DNA from 2 places in the Paenibacillus sp. FSL P2-0089 genome. Region 1 is predicted to be linked to the other one. Evidence: a T-box and tRNA genes for the amino acid it is inferred to sense, from the RefSeq annotation. Region 1 holds a T-box; the other holds one or more tRNA genes.
The links. The T-box of region 1 lies ahead of argS (arginine--tRNA ligase). A T-box ahead of a tRNA ligase gene usually reads a tRNA of that ligase, here a tRNA-Arg.

Region 1 (9,808 bases):
TATTCCTGCCGGTAATCGATGACGTTCACGACCTGGTCCGCCCGTCCAAAAGGCAGAGCCTGTCCGCTCAAGCCGGTCGTCCACAGTCCGCTCTGAAATTCGCTGTAGCTAAAGTCCTTCTCCAGCAGTCCGAACTTCCACAGATGATAGGCGATGTCCTTGGCGGTATAGGTCAAAATTCCGTTCGAGCGAACCAGCACCTTATCCTTCTGATGCTCCTCCAGCGTGTCTGGTGTAGCGTCTTCAGTGGATTGCTTCAGAATCCAGCAGCCTGCCAGCTTGCCTTCCGTCTCCTGCACGAAGATCTCCGTCTGCGACAGAAGCTCGAATGCCGAGGCCCAGAAGCCCTCCTTCAGAATGTTGCTCTCCCACACCAGCAGATCGTAGTCAATGCCGAACCCCCGCATCTCCTCCACATGCTCTTTCACGATCTGCCCGGCGACGAGGTTGCCAATCCAGGCAGTGTTGCCGTGGCCTTCCTCCAGCGCATGAAGAATCTCAGTTCGCTTCTGTACCATCTCCGGCTGCTGCGCATACGTTTTGTTAATCTCGGCATAGATGTCCCAGCAGTAGTCTCCGAACCGGACATGGGCTCCCGCCAGCGGAACATTCAGCAGACCGGCTACGGTATCTGCCAGCTGATTGCCGAGATCATCCACATAGTTGTGCACCTCAACGGTATGGCCGGTCGCCCGCAGTACCCTCACCAGCGCGTCCCCGATACATGAGTTTCTCAGGTGTCCAATGTGCATACTTTTATTCGGATTGACGGAGGTATGCTCTACAATCACTTTCGACCCTCCTGCATGCTGAGGCAGCGTGAAACTCCCCTTCGACCGTGCCCAGGCCTGCCAATCCAGATACATATTAATAAACCCCGGACCGGCCACTTCGGTTCTCAGCACCAGTCCGTGAACAGAGCTCGAAGCTTCAAGCTCGGCGACGATCAGCCCGGCGATAGCCAGTGGAGCTTTGCGCAGGGGGCGGGCGAGCTGCATGGCGATATTGCTGGAATAATCCCCGTGGTCGGCACTCGCCGGCTGCTCCAGGGCAACATTTACTTCAGCGATGGCTGGCACGCCCAGGGTTAGCGCGATTTTGTGAACAGACTGCTTCAGGCTTTCTTGGATTAGCTCACTTAGCATTGGCATGAATAACAACCTCCTGAATAAAATAACGACAAAAAAAGCCTTCATCTCCTAAGAGACGAGGCTTGTGCGCTCGCGGTACCACTCTCGTTGCTGAGCCTTACGGTTCAGCCACCTTACAGGTTAACGGTCCTCGGCCGGGGCTTCCTACTCTAAGGTTCAGAAGTCCATCTCACGGGTGCGCTTCATGGTTCTAATCTGTACCGGCTTCCACTTTCCCGGCTCGCTGGGGACTAGATATAAGACCATTACTCTCCCGGTCATCGATTCAATATGGGTTTGTATCAGTATAGCGAATTTCCGAAAGAAAGCAAGAGCAGATTACCGTGCAGCAGGAGTCCTCCGGTTAAGAATTACTCGTCATTGGGCGCTCCTGTCAGGTTCTTGATGTCTGTTGAACCATAAATCAGCAGCACTATTACAATGACCAGCAGGAGTCCACCGGCAAATCCCTCTCCGTCAAAACTGTCCATAGCCCCGTCCCTCACTTTCACTTGCGTATGTGTTCAGGTGTTTTCGGCTTTCTTTTTCAAAGCGGCCATGATCTCGTTCAGCGTAAGGCTGCTGTTGTTATCGAGGAAGCTGACCAGCTTATCGACATTGTCATTGCTCAAATCACTTAAGGTTTTATATTTGCCCACCAGACTGACGAACATGGATGCGTCCGTGTACATCTGGATGGAGTCTACTTTCAGCTTGCCGGTCAATAGAAGTGCAGCTACGGCGAATTCAAGCCCCTTAGGTGTCTGGGTTTTGGAGCTGGACGGTGTTTTTTTGGCGGCGGGCTTCTTTCCTTTTCCTGGAGGGGGCATGGGAGTCCCTTCTTCCGTTCGGCGTTCGTATGGAGAAAGCGCGGCCCATGGGCGGTCTTTCCTTATTCAAGAATATGCGTGCCTGCGGTCATTGGTGAATAGGCTCAGGCCTGTGTCCACACCGTTACAGGAAAGTCCGAATATGAATATATCGTACTTTGACACTAGAACTTCAAGGGAGGACGAGACAGGATGGCGATTTTGTCAACAGGACCGATAGAGAACAATGCCGTTTCGGGAGTCAGACCTACGCAGACGGTGACGGTAAGAATAGTGAAGCGGAGTGCCCCGGGCAGTGCTACTATTAGTATTCAAGGGTATGTGCTGGGCACCACCAGAACGCTGTATGTCAGTGAGGTGATTGAGGTTGCTCCGAATCAAGTGGTAACCCGGGATTATTTTGCCGATCTGAATGCCTATGAATTTGTGTTCATCACTGGAGAAGTAGACGAAGATGAGCTCGGAATATCCGTGTGGGGCAAGACATCAACCGGCCAGCTGGTGAATGCACACCGTGTAGTGACGCATGAGAAATTAAGCTCAGACGTATAGAGGGTTAGGGTATTATTCTGGACTTGCCAGTTGTAAAATGAAACAGGGACCTTTCAGAGCTACTCGCTCAGAAGGTCCCTGTTTATATTGCGAATAGAGCAGAACGGGCTACAACAGGTTGTTCAACTCAGATCGAGAGGATTTCACGTATATCATGCTCGCTCAAGCTCGACAACGCCTCCTGCCCCGGCTGGATCACCTCGTCAATCAGGTTTTTCTTTTTCTGCTGCAGCTCGTACATTTTATCCTCCACCGTACCCTGGGCTACCAGGCGGATGACCTGTACGATCTTTTTCTGCCCGATCCGGTGGGCGCGGTCGGCGGCCTGCTGTTCGACCGCAGGGTTCCACCACAGGTCATAGAGAATGACCGTATCGGCGCCGGTCAGGTTGAGGCCGGTGCCGCCCGCCTTCAGCGAGATCAGGAACAGGTCGCGCTCGCCTTCATTGAAGCGGCTGCACAGCTCAACCCGCTGAGAGGCCGGGGTCTGTCCGTCGAGATAGAAATGCGTAATCCCCAGCAGCGCCAGTTCACGACTGATCATGCCGAGCATTTGCGTGAACTGCGAGAAGATCAGCATCCGTTTGCCGGAGCTCCGGCATTCGTCGATAATCTCCAGTAGCTGCTCGAATTTGCCGGAGCCTCCGGTATATCCGTCCACGAACAGGGCGGGATGGCAGCACAGCTGGCGCAGCCGGGTCAGTCCGGCCAGCACCTTGAGCCGGCCGTTCCCGAAGCTGTCGCTGTCCAGATGCTTAAGCGCTTCTTTGCGCAATCTGGCCAGGTAGGCGACATAGAGCCGTTTCTGCTCCGGCAGCAGCTCGGAGGCCTGGAGGGACTCGATTTTGTCCGGCAGTTCCTTCAGCACATCGCTCTTCAGGCGGCGCAGCAGGAAGGGGCGGGCGCGCCTGGCGACCGTCTCCCGGGGAAGATCATGGAACGCCTTCTTTCCGGGGAACAGTCCAGGGAAAACGACACTGAAGATCGACCACAGGTCCTCCAGCGCATTCTCCACCGGCGTACCGGTCAGCGCAAAGCGGTAGCGGGCCTGAAGCAATCTGACCGCCTGCGAAGTCTGAGTCTCGTGATTCTTGATCATCTGCGCTTCATCCAGAATGAGCGTATGGAACGACTGCTTGGCATACTCATCCACATCTCTGCGCAGCAGCGGGTACGAGGTGATGATGACATCATGCCCGGCCGTGTTCCGCAGGGCCCGGCTGCGTTCACCGGCGGTGCCGTCGGCAATGACCGCCTGAAGCTCCGGGGCAAAGCGCTTCAGCTCGTTAAGCCAGTTATAGAGCAGGGAGGCCGGCGCCACAATAAGCGCGGGCACGCCGCTCTGCCGGATGTCTTCCCGCATCGAGAGCAGGAAGGTGATGCTCTGCAGTGTTTTGCCAAGGCCCATATCGTCCGCCAGAATCCCGCCGAAGCGGTAATGGGCCAGCGTCCTCATCCACTGGAAGCCGTACTGCTGGTAATCCCGCAGCACGGGAGCCAGACTCTCCGGCACTGGGAAGTCCAGATTCTCGGGACTCGCCATATTAGCAAGCAGCCGCCGGAAGGAGCGTCCGGTCTCGATAGTCTGCCCCTGGAAGGTGCCTGCATGGAGATGGAGGGCACGGACCAGCGGCAAGGAGAACTCCGTACTCCGGATATCCACGCTGCGGACGCCGAGCTCGTTCATCAGCGCGATAATCTCCTGGAACTCAGCGGTATCCAGCGGGAGCAGAGCTCCGTCCTTGAGCCGGTGATATTTACGTTTTTCCTGGAGAGATTTCAGGACCGCGGTAATGTCATTCTCCGTGATGCCCTCCATGGCGAACTTGAAGTCCAGCCAGTCGGTCTTCTCGTTCCAGCTCAGGCTGACCTTGGGCGCTGCATGCTCCGTAAGCACCCGCTCCTTGACCGCAGTGGTCGCATAGACCTGAAGCAGCGGTTCCAAGAGCGGGATGGTATGGTGCAGGAAGTCGAATTCCCCGTCCTCGTCACGCATGATATACCCGCTCTCCGTCCGCGAGAAGGACTCATGGGCCATCAGGTCCAGAATCCGCCGCTCCGCTTCCCCGTCCCGCATCAGAATGACCTCGCTGCTCCGCTCATGCGCCTTCTCCTCCAGCGGATTGATGACAATTCCGCCGTATTGGAATTCCAGCCCGGCCAGCAGCCGGTCCCTTACCCGGTCCAGGTAGAGTCTGGCGTGTAGCCGGGTCTGGACGATCCGGTCCGCGATGGCGTCGGCAATGCTTACTCTGCCCAGCTTCTTCAGGCCGGGTATGACCCTGTCCATGAAGGGCTCCATCTGCTCAGGCGCAATCGCCAGGCTATCCCGCCGGCTGCTGCTGAGCATCCGCTTCAGCTCGGAGAGACGCCCGCATTCCTGCGCCGGGAGCTTCAGCAGCCTGCCTTCGGTCAAGACCAGCCCGTAGCTCTCCAGAACCGTAAGCTGCTCAAGCCCCCGGACATCCAGCCGGTAGCCTTCCTCCTGTGCCTGGTCGAACTGGAAGCTGAGCGGCAGCAGCTCCTCCGAGACCGACAAGCGGTCAAGTTGAAGCTGTCCATGCTGAAGGCGTACGGCAGGCGCGGCTTCTAGCAGGGGGTACAGACTCTTCCAGAAAAAAGGGGCCACCGGCAGCAGCCGGTCATTTCCCGGATGGCTGGAGCCGGCAGCATACGGATTGTTGAGGCTGTTGTAGACCTTCTCATTCTGCATGATCTCAATCAGCTTCAGCAGGACCTCATTATCTTCCTTGGAGAAGCTGTGCAGGGCGGGGTCATAGCTGAAGTGCGCTGTGAACTCAAAAGGCTCGCCCCGGCGAACCTGCTCCAGAAAAGGTCTGATCTTCTGCGCGATATAGAGGCGCTTGGGGCCCAGCTTCACTTCGATTCCAAGCATCGTGCTGCTGTAGCCGATGTTGAAGGGCCGGCAGATGAACTCGACCTGGAGCGGAGTCCGCAGGTCGATATACGTGCCGGCACCGCTTGGCAGCTGCCGCCCTCCGGTGAATATTCCGAGCATGCTGCTCACCAGCTGCCGGTCTGCGCTTCGCTCCTTGTGCTCTGCCCCGGAGAGGGGGGAGCTGCCTTGCACGAGCGGCAGACTGCCGTCCCTTACGGGATAAGTCTCCTCTGCATCTGCCAGCATATCTGCAGCCTGTTCAGCTCCGGCCGCCCGGCTGCGGTAGAGGACCGCCACCAGCGCCGCCGCAATATGCTTGCAGAAGGGGCCGCCGTGATAGTAAGCCGGGCAGGTGCATTCCCCCTGCACATCCCCGTCACTGTCGATAATCAGCGCGATCTCATGGCTCTCCAGCCCATGGACCTCAGCGCGGTATTTGGAATATTCCTCTTCCTCGTTATGCTCCGTATAGACAAGATCCACCTTATGGGCATGATAATAAGCCGCTCCCTGGTCAAAAGCGGCATTGCCGCACAGCAGCTTGATTACCCGTTCCGGCACCTGATAACCCACGTATACTCACTTCCTTTTATTGCTTCTATCTAAGCCACCCCCACGGGGGATATCGTACTTAAAGATTATCCATTCCCGCCGATCCCGTGCAGAATGAAGCTTATCGTCTGTTCAATCTCTGCCTCATCATTCCAGTCCTGCTCCGGCATCAGCACCAGCCGGGTCAGCAGGTATCCGGCAATCGCGGAGATGGTAAAGCGGATAATCGCAGGAGTGGGCGCATCAATCACTTCACCTTCCGCCTTGAAGTGCTCGGTAATTGCAGTGACACGCGCCAGAACCTGCTCGAAGATATTCTCGGTCAGCTGCTCCTTCAGCGCAGGCTGGAAGGGGATCTCCTGAATGAGAATTTTGACGATCTTCAGATTCCTGCGGACGAACTCCAGCCGATTCACCATGAAGGCCTTAAGGAAGGCTTCGTAGCTCTCGAACGGCACATCCAGCACACCGCTGAAGTTGCGCAGTACGAATGGGGCGATCATCCGGCTCATGGTGGGCACAACGATGGCGAGCAGCAGATCTTTTTTGGTCCGGTAATAACGGAAGATCGTGCCTTCGGCCACGCCGGCCTTCTGGGCAATCTCACTGGTGGCGGCCGCCGAGAATCCCTTCTCCGCAAAAACATCAATTGCCGCCCGCAGAATGGACAGCTGCTTGGGCGTGACCTGCTCCTTCTCGCTGAGGTCCAGCAGCTCCTGGACCCACTGGTCTTGCTCCAGCTGCCCCTGATCGGCAGCAGGGTTATTCTCCATCAATAGAACCTCCAGACTCTTGCAGTTCCTCCTAGTGTACCATAGCCCGTTCACCCTTTACATTCTGCGGTGCTTGCGCAGAGCCAGTACATTCAGCAGCATGAACAGCAGGGAGAATCCGATCAGCATGAACACATCCCCGGCGATATCACTCCAGCCTCTGCCGCGTACCATGATATCCATCAGTGCCTCTGAGCCGTAGTAGATGGGGGTGGCGAGTCCAATGCGCTGGAGCCAGAGCGGAAGGGTATCCAGCGGAAATAATCCGCTCAGGAAGATCTGCGGCACAATGACCAGGGGAATGAACTGGATCATCTGCAGCTCATTGGCGGCGAATGCCGAGAGCAGGGTGCCGAGCGTCAGCGCCGACATCGACAGCAGCAGCGTCATCAGCAGCACGTAGCCGAAGCTGCCCGTCATCATAATCCCCAGCACCTGGATGGAGAACCAGGAGATGAGCAGGGCCTGGAAGACGGTGAAGATGCCGAAGCCGCACACATATCCGGTGACGATCTCCCAGCGCTTCAGCGGGGTGGAGAGCAGACGCTCCAGTGTGCCCGTGGTCCGTTCGCGCAGGAAGGAGACACCGGCAATCAGGAAGACAAAGAAGAACACGAACACCCCGATCATAATCGGGCCGAAGCGGTCAATCGTCTTCATATCCTCCGCGCCGTAGAGATAGCTGATCTGCGGCTGGAGCTGCCCGCCGCCCGGAGCTTGCGGCCGGAGGCTCTGCGCAGCTTCCTGCAATGCCATGATCACAGCGCGGTTAGCCGCCGGATTGCTGCCTTCAAGGACAACAGCGGGAGCGTCTCCCTTCATTGTAAGGAGAGCATCGATGGCTCCAGCCCTCAAGGCAGCCTGACCGGTAGATTCATCGGCATAGCTGGTAACCTCAGCTTGCTGGGCTTCCAGCGCTGAACTGAACACTGCCGCACCCCCCGAGACGCCGATCCTAGGCTCATAAGCATCGCTGCCGAACACCAGGCTCATCAGGCTAAGCACCAGCAGGGGAGCGATGAACATGAGCGCCATGGTTCTCCGGTCATGGATGAACTGCTGCAGAATTCTCAGGGTAATCGCCCGGATTCTCATCGGCGTACACCTCCATAGCAGAGGAAGGCTTCCTCGATGCTGGCGGTGCCGGTGGCCTGAAGCAGTCCGGCCGGGGTATCAGCCGCCAGCAGCACGCCGTCCCGGATCATCGCCAGCCGGTCACATTTCTCCGCCTCATCCATCACATGTGTGGTCAGCACAATCGTCGTTCCCTTGCGGTTCAGCGCCTTCAGCTCCTTCCAGATGGACTGGCGCAGCACCGGATCGATGCCGACCGTCGGTTCATCCAGCAGCAGCAGCGGCGGCTCATGGAGCAGGGCAATCGCCAAGGACAGCCGGCGCTTCATGCCGCCGGAATATTGGTCCACCCGCTTCCGCAGATGCTCCTGCAAATTCACCAGCTCCATCACATCCCCGATCCGCCGTGTACGGTTGCCGCCCTTCAAGCCATACAGAGCAGCGAAGAACTCCAGATTCTCCTTGGCGCTAAGCTCCGTATACAAGGCATCCGACTGGGCCATATATCCGATCTGCTGGAGCATGGCAAGCTTCGGCATCCGCACCCCCAGCACGGTGACCTCACCGGAGGTTACCTCGTCTATGCCCGTAAGCAGCTTGACCAGCGTGGTTTTGCCGGAGCCGGATGGCCCCAGAATCCCGAAGGTCTCTGCCTGATTCACCTGAAGCGTAATATCCTTCAACACTGTTTTATCGCCAAAAGCCCGATTCACATGAGTAACCGCAATGACAGGCTTCCCCTCATCCATACCAATCTCCTCCATTCGCCATAATAATGAGTGAGCGCTCACTCATTATACTAATGATTCCCTGCTCAAAAGTAAATAAAATTGTAAGGATTATCCGTTACTCCTGCTCTTGATCCGGGTAATAAAAGGGACATCCTATGGTTACCGGCATCCTGAAACCCAATTCACTAAAGGCGGTGGAATTATGGCAGGACATAAGCTGCTCCTTCCTCTGGCAGCTCTGCTGGCTGCGGCTGGACTTAGCGGCTGCGGCGATGCGGACAAGTCCGGCAGTGGCGGACGGTTTCATACCTTGGCAGACGAGAAGACGGAGGCAAGGCAATATTTGCCGGAGGATCTGCCGATTCCCGAAGGGGCAGGCATTACTTTTACCCAAGGTGAACAGTCAGAGGGGAAGAAATCCTCCATGCTGGTCTATCAGACGAAGGAGAGTATGGCCGCTCTTGGAACTACATATCAGAAGTATGTAAGAGAGAAGGAGCTGGAACTCGGGACAGAGATTGTCGACAGCCATAACCTGCTGATTAACGGCAAAGTGAACGGCTCTTATTCGTATTCTATTATTGGCAGTCCCTCGGAATCAGAGCGCGGCGGGAACGAGATTATCGTGACGTGGATTGTGAATTAACACAGGATTTACAATAGGCCGGTCCGGGAGGGTTCCCGGGCGGGTCTTGTTTGGTTTGGGCGTGTAATTATTTTTACAGTTAATATTTCCATAACATTCCTGCGCAACAGAATTGACACTCGTAGACGAAAATAACATTAGCAGTTACCTATAGGAAAAGGGTGAATCTAATTGAAGAATAGTAAATGGATCGGCGCGGCTCTGGCTTCTGCACTTCTCGTAACAGGGGGAGCTGTTAGTGTTCTGGCCACAAGCAGCCAAGTAAGTGCCGCAGCTGTGAACACAGCAGCCGTAGAGGGCAGCATGTCCTGGAGCATCAACGGTACGCCGGTTACACTCAGCACAATTAACAGCGGCGGATACAAGCTCTATTCATTGAGCCAGGTAGCCGCAGAGCTGGGAGCAGGACTTGTGCACGGCAGCAGCGGAATCCAGCTGAATGACAGCAAAGGTCTACATAGTGTACAGCTCCAGCCTGGCGTGAAAAGCTATCAGGTGGATGGCGAAGCCCTGGAATTCACAGTGGCCCCGGTTGTACGTAACGGCAAAACGTATGTGGAGCTGACGAAGCTGGTTACGGCGCTTGGCGGTGAGCTTGCGGCCGATGCCCACACGATTCTG
Region 2 (9,808 bases), 150 kb from region 1:
CGAAGTCGGTGGGGTAACCCGCAAGGGAGCCAGCCGCCGAAGGTGGGGTAGATGATTGGGGTGAAGTCGTAACAAGGTAGCCGTATCGGAAGGTGCGGCTGGATCACCTCCTTTCTATGGAGAATCGTCTTCTGCAATGAAGACATTCAAATCGGAAGCTTTGCTTCCACTAATAGAACCCTTGGGTTCGAATACTCACTCGTTGGTCAGTTTTGAGAGTTTAAGCTCTCATCTTTAAACTTGATCCTTGAAAACTGGATACCGAAACGAATTTGCGTTTTAGAACATTCCTTTAAGCTGAACTTGTGTAAACAAGTTTCATATTAATGGCGATACTAGCGATTTTCCTTAGGGAAAACGCATTGGTTAAGCTACTAAGAGCACACGGAGGATGCCTAGGCGCCAGGAGCCGACGAAGGACGTGGCGAACAACGAAACTGCCTCGGGGAGCTGTAAGCAAGCTTTGATCCGGGGGTGTCCGAATGGGGAAACCCAGCTGTGGTAATTCGCAGTTACTCATTTCTGAATACATAGGAAATGCAGAGGCAGACCAGGGGAACTGAAACATCTAAGTACCCTGAGGAAGAGAAAACAATAGTGATTCCGTCAGTAGCGGCGAGCGAACGCGGAACAGCCTAAACCAAGGGGCTTGCCTCTTGGGGTTGTGGGACGTCTCACATGGAGTTACAAAGGAATAGAGTAGGCGAAGAGGTCTGGAAAGGCCCGCGATAGAGGTAAAAGCCCTGTAGCCTAAACTGTGTTCTCTCCGAGACGGATCCCGAGTAGTGCGGGGCACGTGAAACCCCGTATGAATCCAGCAGGACCATCTGCTAAGGCTAAATACTACCTGGCGACCGATAGTGAAACAGTACCGTGAGGGAAAGGTGAAAAGCACCCCGGAAGGGGAGTGAAATAGAACCTGAAACCGTGTGCTTACAAAAAGTCAGAGCCCTCTTTATGGGTGATGGCGTGCCTTTTGTAGAATGAACCGGCGAGTTACGTTTAACATGCAAGGTTAAGGTGAGAAGCCGGAGCCGCAGCGAAAGCGAGTCTGAATAGGGCGACTAAGTATGTGGACGTAGACCCGAAACCGTGTGATCTACCCCTGTCCAGGGTGAAGGTGCGGTAACACGCACTGGAGGCCCGAACCCACGCATGTTGAAAAATGCGGGGATGAGGTGGGGGTAGCGGAGAAATTCCAATCGAACTCGGAGATAGCTGGTTCTCCCCGAAATAGCTTTAGGGCTAGCCTCGGTGAATGGAGTGGTGGAGGTAGAGCACTGATTGGGTGCGGGGCCCGCAAGGGTTACCAAGCTCAGTCAAACTCCGAATGCCATTTACTTCTTGCCGGGAGTCAGACAGTGAGTGCTAAGATCCATTGTCAAAAGGGAAACAGCCCAGACCATCAGCTAAGGTCCCCAAGTGTGTGTTAAGTGGGAAAGGATGTGGAGTTGCACAGACAACCAGGATGTTGGCTTAGAAGCAGCCACCATTGAAAGAGTGCGTAATAGCTCACTGGTCGAGTGACTCTGCGCCGAAAATGTAACGGGGCTAAACACACCACCGAAGCTATGGCTAGATGCTTTGCATCTGGGGTAGGGGAGCGTTGTATGTAGGTTGAAGGTGTACCGTAAGGAGCGCTGGACAGCATACAAGTGAGAATGCCGGTATGAGTAACGAAAAGATCAGTGAGAATCTGATCCGCCGAAAGCCCAAGGTTTCCTGAGGAAGGCTCGTCCGCTCAGGGTAAGTCGGGACCTAAGGCGAGGCCGACAGGCGTAGTCGAAGGACAACAGTTTGAAATTACTGTACCACCGTAATCCGCTATGAGCGATGGGGTGACGCAGGAGGGTAGTGACGCGGACTGATGGATGTCCGTCTAAGCAGTGAGGCTGGTGTGCAGGCAAATCCGCACATCGTAAGGCTGGGCTGTGATGGGGAGCGAAAATTATAGTAGCGAAGGTCATGATCTCACACTGCCAAGAAAAGCCTCTAGTCAGGAGAAGGTGCCCGTACCGCAAACCGACACAGGTAGGCGAGAAGAGAATTCTAAGGCGCGCGGAAGAACTCTCGTTAAGGAACTCGGCAAAATGACCCCGTAACTTCGGGAGAAGGGGTGCCTCGGTAGGGTGAATAGCCCGAGGGGGCCGCAGTGAAAAGGCCCAAGCGACTGTTTAGCAAAAACACAGGTCTGTGCGAAGCCGCAAGGCGAAGTATACGGGCTGACGCCTGCCCGGTGCTGGAAGGTTAAGGGGAGCGGTTAGGAGCAATCCGAAGCTGTGAACCGAAGCCCCAGTAAACGGCGGCCGTAACTATAACGGTCCTAAGGTAGCGAAATTCCTTGTCAGGTAAATTCTGACCCGCACGAATGGCGTAACGACTTGGGCGCTGTCTCAACGAGAGATCCGGTGAAATTTTAATACCTGTGAAGATGCAGGTTACCCGCGACAAGACGGAAAGACCCCATGGAGCTTTACTGCAGCTTGATATTGAATTTGGGTACGATCTGTACAGGATAGGTGGGAGCCGTGGAGGCAGGAGCGCAAGCTTCTGCGGAGGCGCCGTTGGGATACCACCCTGATCGTATCTAGGTTCTAACCTAGTGCCCTCATCGGGTACGGGGACCGTGTCAGGCGGGCAGTTTGACTGGGGCGGTCGCCTCCTAAAGAGTAACGGAGGCGTTCAAAGGTTCCCTCAGAATGGTTGGAAATCATTCGCAGAGTGCAAAGGCATAAGGGAGCTTGACTGCGAGACCTACAAGTCGAGCAGGGACGAAAGTCGGACTTAGTGATCCGGTGGTACCGCATGGAAGGGCCATCGCTCAACGGATAAAAGCTACCCTGGGGATAACAGGCTTATCTCCCCCAAGAGTCCACATCGACGGGGAGGTTTGGCACCTCGATGTCGGCTCATCGCATCCTGGGGCTGAAGTAGGTCCCAAGGGTTGGGCTGTTCGCCCATTAAAGCGGTACGCGAGCTGGGTTCAGAACGTCGTGAGACAGTTCGGTCCCTATCTGTCGTGGGCGCAGGAAATTTGAGAGGAGCTGTCCTTAGTACGAGAGGACCGGGATGGACGTACCGCTGGTGCATCAGTTGTTCCGCCAGGAGCATGGCTGAGTAGCTACGTACGGACGGGATAAGCGCTGAAAGCATCTAAGCGTGAAGCCCCCCTCAAGATGAGATTTCCCAATTAGTAAGACCCCTTGAAGACGACGAGGTAGATAGGTTGGAGGTGGAAGTGCAGTAATGCATGGAGCTGACCAATACTAATCGGTCGAGGGCTTATCCAAAAGCTACCCCAAAAAGTGAAGATGACGCTGACGAAGCGGATTCCGAATACTTTCCGGGGGCCCCGTAAGAAGGGCAAACGCAGATTCGTTTCGGATTCAGTTTTCAGGAATCAATTTCCTGAAGCATTTACGCTGTAAATGCCCGTTTGGTGGCGATAGCGGAGGGGTTCCACACGTACCCATCCCGAACACGACCGTTAAGCCCTCCAGCGCCGATGGTACTTGGACCGAAGGGTCCTGGGAGAGTAGGACGTTGCCAAGCACTTAAGACCACTGTTGATTATCAATGGTGGTTTTTTGTTGCGTGACTTTATCTATTCGATGCTGATATACCTGGATTCAGGCTATGGCGGAAGCATTACCTATGACACTAGTACCTCATCAGATCTAAAAGGATGAAAAGGATGAATAAGCTTGTTAAACCTTATCAACCCAAAATCTAACGGACCGGAGAGATCTTATCCCCGCGAAAACACCACTTTTTGCAGCTTAACGGACTCAGGCGACCTTATCGTCTCTCTATGAGATGTTTCGGAGCTGAAGTACAAAGGATAAGGCCTGTGGAGTCCGTTACTCGCCCAATTGACGACTTTCTTCCCAAATAAGAGCACCTCAGTCCGTTACGCTAAGCCAAACGCCCCTGAAGAACAACTCCCGATTGGAAAAAAGAAGTAATTTGAAGAGGAATTGCGTCTGCTCCACTATTTTTAATCTGATGCAGTACTAGTGGAAGAAGAGTATTTCATAGAGATTGTGGGCAGGCTGAGACGCGAGGGACGAGATGTCCGTCATTTAACCTTGTCTGCTTCCTCTGAGACTCTATACAGTTGACTGGAGAGCCGTGATGAAGGCAGGAGTCCCTGGGGCGCTTTACAGATGGAGAGATGTCTTAGAGGGCATGAGAATAAGCTCTTTGCATGTGATGTAGATACTGAACATAAGTCTATTTCCGTGGTTGCCGAGATTATTATGGCTTTGGTGGAGAATCCGCTAAGTAATGAATAGAATAATAATATTTCTATTGTATTAATCTATTTTATCTGATATAATATTTTTTGTTGTCGAAAGATTGTTTGCTTATCTGGCTCGTTGGTCAAGGGGTTAAGACACCTCCCTTTCACGGAGGTAACATGGGTTCGAATCCCATACGAGTCACCATTTTCTTCTTTGAATTATGGGATGAGAATTCCCTGGGTTCGTTGAAGCATAGGCATCGTAAGGAATACTTCGCAATCTCGTAACGGAGTGGAGAGTATCCCATACGAGTCACCACTTTCTTCTTTAATAAATTAATGGTTGTATATCTTATGAAAATGTGTTATGATCATTAAGTTGCTTCTTCGATGGAGGCTTAGCTCAGCTGGGAGAGCATCTGCCTTACAAGCAGAGGGTCGGGGGTTCGAACCCCTCAGCCTCCACCATGCAGACTTTGCAAGCTAGAAGAGAATATTTTTTTACTGACGCGGGGTGGAGCAGCCCGGTAGCTCGTCGGGCTCATAACCCGAAGGCCGCAGGTTCAAATCCTGCCCCCGCAATATTATCTTGGAACCGTGGTGTAGTTGGCCTAACATGCCTGCCTGTCACGCAGGAGATCGCGGGTTCGAATCCCGTCGGTTCCGCCATTTTCATTAAAGCAGTTGAATACATACCGTGTGCGGACGTGGCTCAGCGGTAGAGCATCGCCTTGCCAAGGCGAGGGTCGCGGGTTCGATTCCCGTCGTCCGCTCCATATTTTGCGCCCTTAGCTCAGCTGGATAGAGCGTTTGACTACGAATCAAAAGGCCGGGAGTTCGAATCTCTCAGGGCGCGCCATTATTACTTTATTGAATGTTTTTCATTTTAAATTTAATTATCCATGATGGATATATATGATATTAAGCCGGCGTGGCGGAATGGCAGACGCGCTCGACTCAAAATCGAGTGGGAAACCGTGGAGGTTCGAGTCCTCTCGCCGGTACTACCAAAAGGTTTATGACATTGTATTTTGGACAATGTCATAAACCTTTTTTGTTTTTATTGCACTGAAACTATATTAACTGATTTAGCCTGCTTTCAGGTTCTTCCCCGTATTGTACACGTTTTATATTCTTTATGAAGAAATCATATCTTTTTTGGTGGAATTTCCGGCCGTCAGGCATTCCTGCGGTATGGGGAGTAAGGATCACGTTATCCAGCGTGCGGAGCTCACTGTCTATAGGAAGCGGTTCGGATTCATACACATCCAGGCAGGCTCCGGAAATATCTCCGTTTTTTAATGCGTCCAGCAAGTCTCTTTCGTTGACAATCCCCCCGCGGGCGGTATTGATAAAAATAGCAGTATCCTTCATTTTCTTGAAGACTTCTTGGTTCATCAGGTGCTTGGTTTGCTCAGTCAAGGGTACGTGAACACTGACGATGTCGGATGTGCTTAGGAGTGTATCGAAATCGGTCATTTTCACTATGCCGTCCGATGGCGCTTCGGTATTTCTCGCATAAGCCAACACATTCATATCAAAAGCGCTGCAAAACGCAGCTACCTTTTTTCCGATAGCGCCCAGCCCGATAATCCCCATGGTTTTGCCCTCTAATTCACTTCCTGTGTACTCCAAGTGATGTTCATCCATCCTGTTTTTCATGAAATGATCAAGAAACGGGATGTTTTTATAATAAGCCAGCATTAGTGCCATTACCTGCTCGGCCACGGCCTGTGCGTTCACTCCTGCAGCATTGGCCACCCAAATGCCGAGCTGTGTGCAGGCAGGGATATCGACATTATCATAACCTGCACCTGTCTGTACCAATTTTAATTTTTTGGCGCTAGCCAGCAGGCTAGGGTCCACTTGGATATGTTCAGGAATGAGGACCTGACAATCTTCAATATGATGCAGCATATCTTGTCCAGGCGGGACAATGATAACGTTCCAGTCTTGCGGAAAATACCCGGTAATCTTTGATTGTGCAGTTTCGTTAAAATGACCAACGATGAGAACCTTCATAGCTAAACCACCTTTTCATAACCTGGACTATTTGACCCCTTGTCTGTGTTAATGATAATTTTAGACATAAAGAATAATGTTGTAAAACGCAAATATTTTGTGAACTATATTAATATTTTCTATATATTGAGGAGGTATTCTATGTATTTTCCTGGGATAGAAGCGTTTTTAGCTATCGTACGGACTGGGAGTATAAGTAAAGCGGCCGATCTGCTGCATCTGTCACAAGCAACGGTAAGTTACCGCTTAAAGACATTAGAGCAAGGGATGGGCGGACTGTTAGTGGAGCGAAGAAAAGGGGCAGCCAAAATCAGCCTGACCCCAAAAGGGGAGAACTTTTTTAGTATTGCGGAAAGATGGGAGGCGCTCTGGAGGGAAACTCAAATTTTAAAGGCGAATGGTTCGCAGTTAAGTCTGGCCATAAGCGCTGCCGAAAGTATAAGCCACTTTGTCTTGCCTCCGGTATATAGAATGCTTAATCAGCATACTCCGTCCATCCGATTGCAGATTCGTACGCAGCATACTCAGGAGGCTTTTGATAGTATTGAGCGGCGTGAGATGGATGTGGCGTTTGTGGTACGGGAAATTGTGTCGCCTAGCGTTACTGTTCAACCGTTTTTCACTGAAGAAATGGTGCTGTTGCGCTTGGCTGTGCCAGGGCGGCAGGCTGGAGATACGGTGGAAATGGAAGAATTGGCGGCAGAGCATGAAGTCCTCGTCAATTGGAATCGGGAGTTTCAATTCAGACATGACCAGTGGTGGGACCCGCTGTGTCCGTCCCGTGTACATCTGGACTCAGCGGGACTCATCACTACTTTTTTGACGAATGCCAGACAATGGACGATTGTGCCCGCTTCGATTGGCGCCCATATGAAGGGGATGGGAGAATTTGTTCTTCAGAAGCTGGCGGTGTCAGTGCCCCCTAGAGTAGGCTATAAGGTAACTCATAAGTTTCCAAACCAGGCGTTACACGAGCCCCTTCAGATTCTTGATAGCTATCTGCGAGATACATTTGGAGTCCAATGACCTGGCCGCAGTGCTGTGCAATCATTGTATCCGCTTGGAAATCGGGTGGTCTGCGTTCATCTGCAGCAGGTCCCACAGGTTGCCGTACAAATCCTTGAATACCGCAACGATTCCATAAGCTTCTTCTTTGGGTTCTCTAACGAATTCAATCCCCCTGGAGACCATTTCATGATAATCTCGCCAGAAGTTATCGGTGTTCAGAAATAGGAATACTCGTCCGCCTGCCTGATTGCCGATAAAGAACTCCTGTTCAGGCTTCGACGCCCGGGCCAGCAGAAGGGTAGTGCCTGATGATCCGGGAGGGGAGACTACGACCCATCTTTTATCCTGCTCGGGCTGATAGAGATCTTCAACTAATGTGAAATTCAGCTTGTTGGTATAAAATTCTATAGCTTCATCATAATCCTTAACGACTAGAGCAATGTGCACAATGGACTGAAGCATCCCGGTCATCCTCTCATTCTAGGCAATGGTATAGCTCTTATTATTCTACTATAAATGGACCTAATCTACACCAGCTCAATTACCGCCATCTGATGATTCTTCAGGTAAGGAATCGTGTAGGTGATCCCGCCCCCGCTGCTGACGGTGAACTGCAGCTCTGTCATCGACGGGGCCAGATAGACCCGGTGTACGGGATCAGAGGAGGGTAGGCGCAGGCTGACGGAAATGTCCTGCAGCGGCACAATATCCTCGATGACTTCGATCCGGCCTTTGAGCGCGGGAGCGGCGTAGAGCAGGTGGTGCACATAGCGCTGCTCTGCCTGCTGGTACTGCAGGGTCGTTATGCCCCGGGCCGGCAGAGTAGTGCGAAGGGAAGGAAGCGGAAGCAGACGCGACAGTGCATGCAGCACCATTTCCTTCAGGATAAGATGGCCGGCATCCGCATATTCGCTGAATACATCCCAGGCAATATAGATCCCGCTGCTGCTCTCCACCATCCCCGGCCCGTTATCCTCCTGTGTACCCGGCGTATGCTGGTGCGAGCAGAAGGTGAAGACATCACGGTTGAAATAAGGATTCTCCAGATGACCGAGCGATTGTCCTTCCAAGAGTTCCACCAGCTGACCCTCGCCGTACATTACATAGGATGCAGGCAGCAGGGCGCCGGGCGTGAAATGGGGCTTGAAGTAAGACGGCCGGTAAGGGTTGGCCCCCAGCCAGCTGATCCCCAGGTTCAGTGCAAAAGCATCGCCTTCCGGATTCAGGCCGGAGCGTCCGGTGGCCAGCACCTTGCCGCCTCCGGCGGTAAAGGCCCCAATCGCGTCGGCCAGCTCCGGCCATACGGGCACCTCATCGGGCAGCACCAGCACTTTGTAGGCGGTGAAGTCGCTGAACGTATCTACGATGTCATACAGGTAATGGCCTTCTGTCAGTATGCGTACCGCACCGGCATCGGCCAGATTGCGTTCCCCCCTGCGTGCCTGTCCGCCGGGGCAGGCTTCACGTGCAGCCTCCAGGGACAGGACGGCAATATCTGCAACGGACGTAACCCCGCTGCACCACTCCTCCTTCGCCTCCACCTCGCTGTAGGCGGCGCCGATCAGGGCATAGGTCGCTTCATCCATCCAGCCGGAAGGGTGAAGCTGGTCGCCGATGGAGCATCGGGCGCCATGGGCGAGGCTGAGCGCGGCTTCGAACCGCAGCGCGTTCGGATGCTTATACCCGCCGAATTCGCCCCAGGAGGTATGGAATTTGCCGGTCATGCCGAGGAATTCCATACCGAGCGTCTGGGCGTAGCGTGCCGACAGCGGGAAATGGTCATACCCCCAGCCTCCGGTAGGAAGCGACTCCAGCTCCAGATGGCTGTTGACCTGTACCAGATCGCGGCGTCCCCGCTGCTGATGGCCGTTGTTATGATAGACCGGCAGGCCGGGCTTCACGGCATCAATCGTCTCCCGCACACGGCGGGCATAATTCAGGTAGGTCTGCTCGCCGAGGGCGATGACGGCTGCTTCGTCGCGGGGGTCCCGGCCGGCTGCCCGCAGGGCGGCGACGCAGTATTGGCAGCGGCACTTGCGGACGCCGACGATGTCGAGGAAGATACCGTCTGCCTCGTACCGGGAGACGGCTTCATGAATCTGGGCCAGCAGGATGTCCAGGTAAGGCGTGTTCAGGCAGAACTCATGGTAGCCCGGGGTCATGAAGTCTTTTACCCAGCGTGTACGGTCCTCGGCATCGCGGATCAGCCACTCCGGATGACGGCGGGCCAGCTTCTCATCAAGACCGGCTGACAGATAGACCGGGGTCTTGACCCCGATTTCATGAGCGGCTTCAATCATCTCGCCCAGCAGGTCAAAGGAGAGGCCGGGATGAATCTCATTGGCGTCGCTGGGATGATAGGCCCAGCCGTGATGGCATTTGGAGAATACGGTGACCGAGTCTACGTGACCTGAGCGCAGCATGGACTGGAACTGGGATTTGGAGAAGGCCTGCCCGATGCCGGGAATGGCTTCGGAAGTATGGAAATCAAGATGAACCTGACGGAAACGCATGGATACACAACCCCTTAGAGAA

Region 2: it encodes a tRNA-Arg, which carries the amino acid that the T-box ahead of argS (arginine--tRNA ligase) is inferred to sense. The anticodon was not compared.

The regions. Positions count from the first base shown of each region.
Region 1 covers NZ_CP152006.1:5,812,371-5,822,178, reverse strand. The annotation lists gene argS (arginine--tRNA ligase) at 1-1,145, opposite strand, end outside; T-box leader at 1,200-1,421, opposite strand; gene NST69_RS24380 (hypothetical protein) at 1,655-1,960, opposite strand; gene NST69_RS24375 (hypothetical protein) at 2,153-2,512, shown strand; gene NST69_RS24370 (SNF2 helicase associated domain-containing protein) at 2,640-5,984, opposite strand; gene NST69_RS24365 (TetR/AcrR family transcriptional regulator) at 6,050-6,736, opposite strand; gene NST69_RS24360 (ABC transporter permease) at 6,794-7,831, opposite strand; gene NST69_RS24355 (ABC transporter ATP-binding protein) at 7,828-8,559, opposite strand; gene NST69_RS24350 (hypothetical protein) at 8,744-9,187, shown strand; gene NST69_RS24345 (stalk domain-containing protein) at 9,359-9,808, shown strand, end outside.
Region 2 covers NZ_CP152006.1:5,657,875-5,667,682, reverse strand. The annotation lists rRNA gene NST69_RS23745 (16S ribosomal RNA) at 1-114, shown strand, start outside; rRNA gene NST69_RS23740 (23S ribosomal RNA) at 365-3,290, shown strand; rRNA gene rrf (5S ribosomal RNA) at 3,436-3,552, shown strand; tRNA gene NST69_RS23730 (tRNA-Glu) at 4,374-4,448, shown strand; tRNA gene NST69_RS23725 (tRNA-Val) at 4,636-4,711, shown strand; tRNA gene NST69_RS23720 (tRNA-Met) at 4,752-4,825, shown strand; tRNA gene NST69_RS23715 (tRNA-Asp) at 4,835-4,912, shown strand; tRNA gene NST69_RS23710 (tRNA-Gly) at 4,945-5,019, shown strand; tRNA gene NST69_RS23705 (tRNA-Arg) at 5,026-5,102, shown strand; tRNA gene NST69_RS23700 (tRNA-Leu) at 5,169-5,247, shown strand; gene NST69_RS23695 (hydroxyacid dehydrogenase) at 5,318-6,265, opposite strand; gene NST69_RS23690 (LysR family transcriptional regulator) at 6,407-7,291, shown strand; gene NST69_RS23685 (VOC family protein) at 7,313-7,735, opposite strand; gene NST69_RS23680 (alpha-amylase family protein) at 7,801-9,786, opposite strand.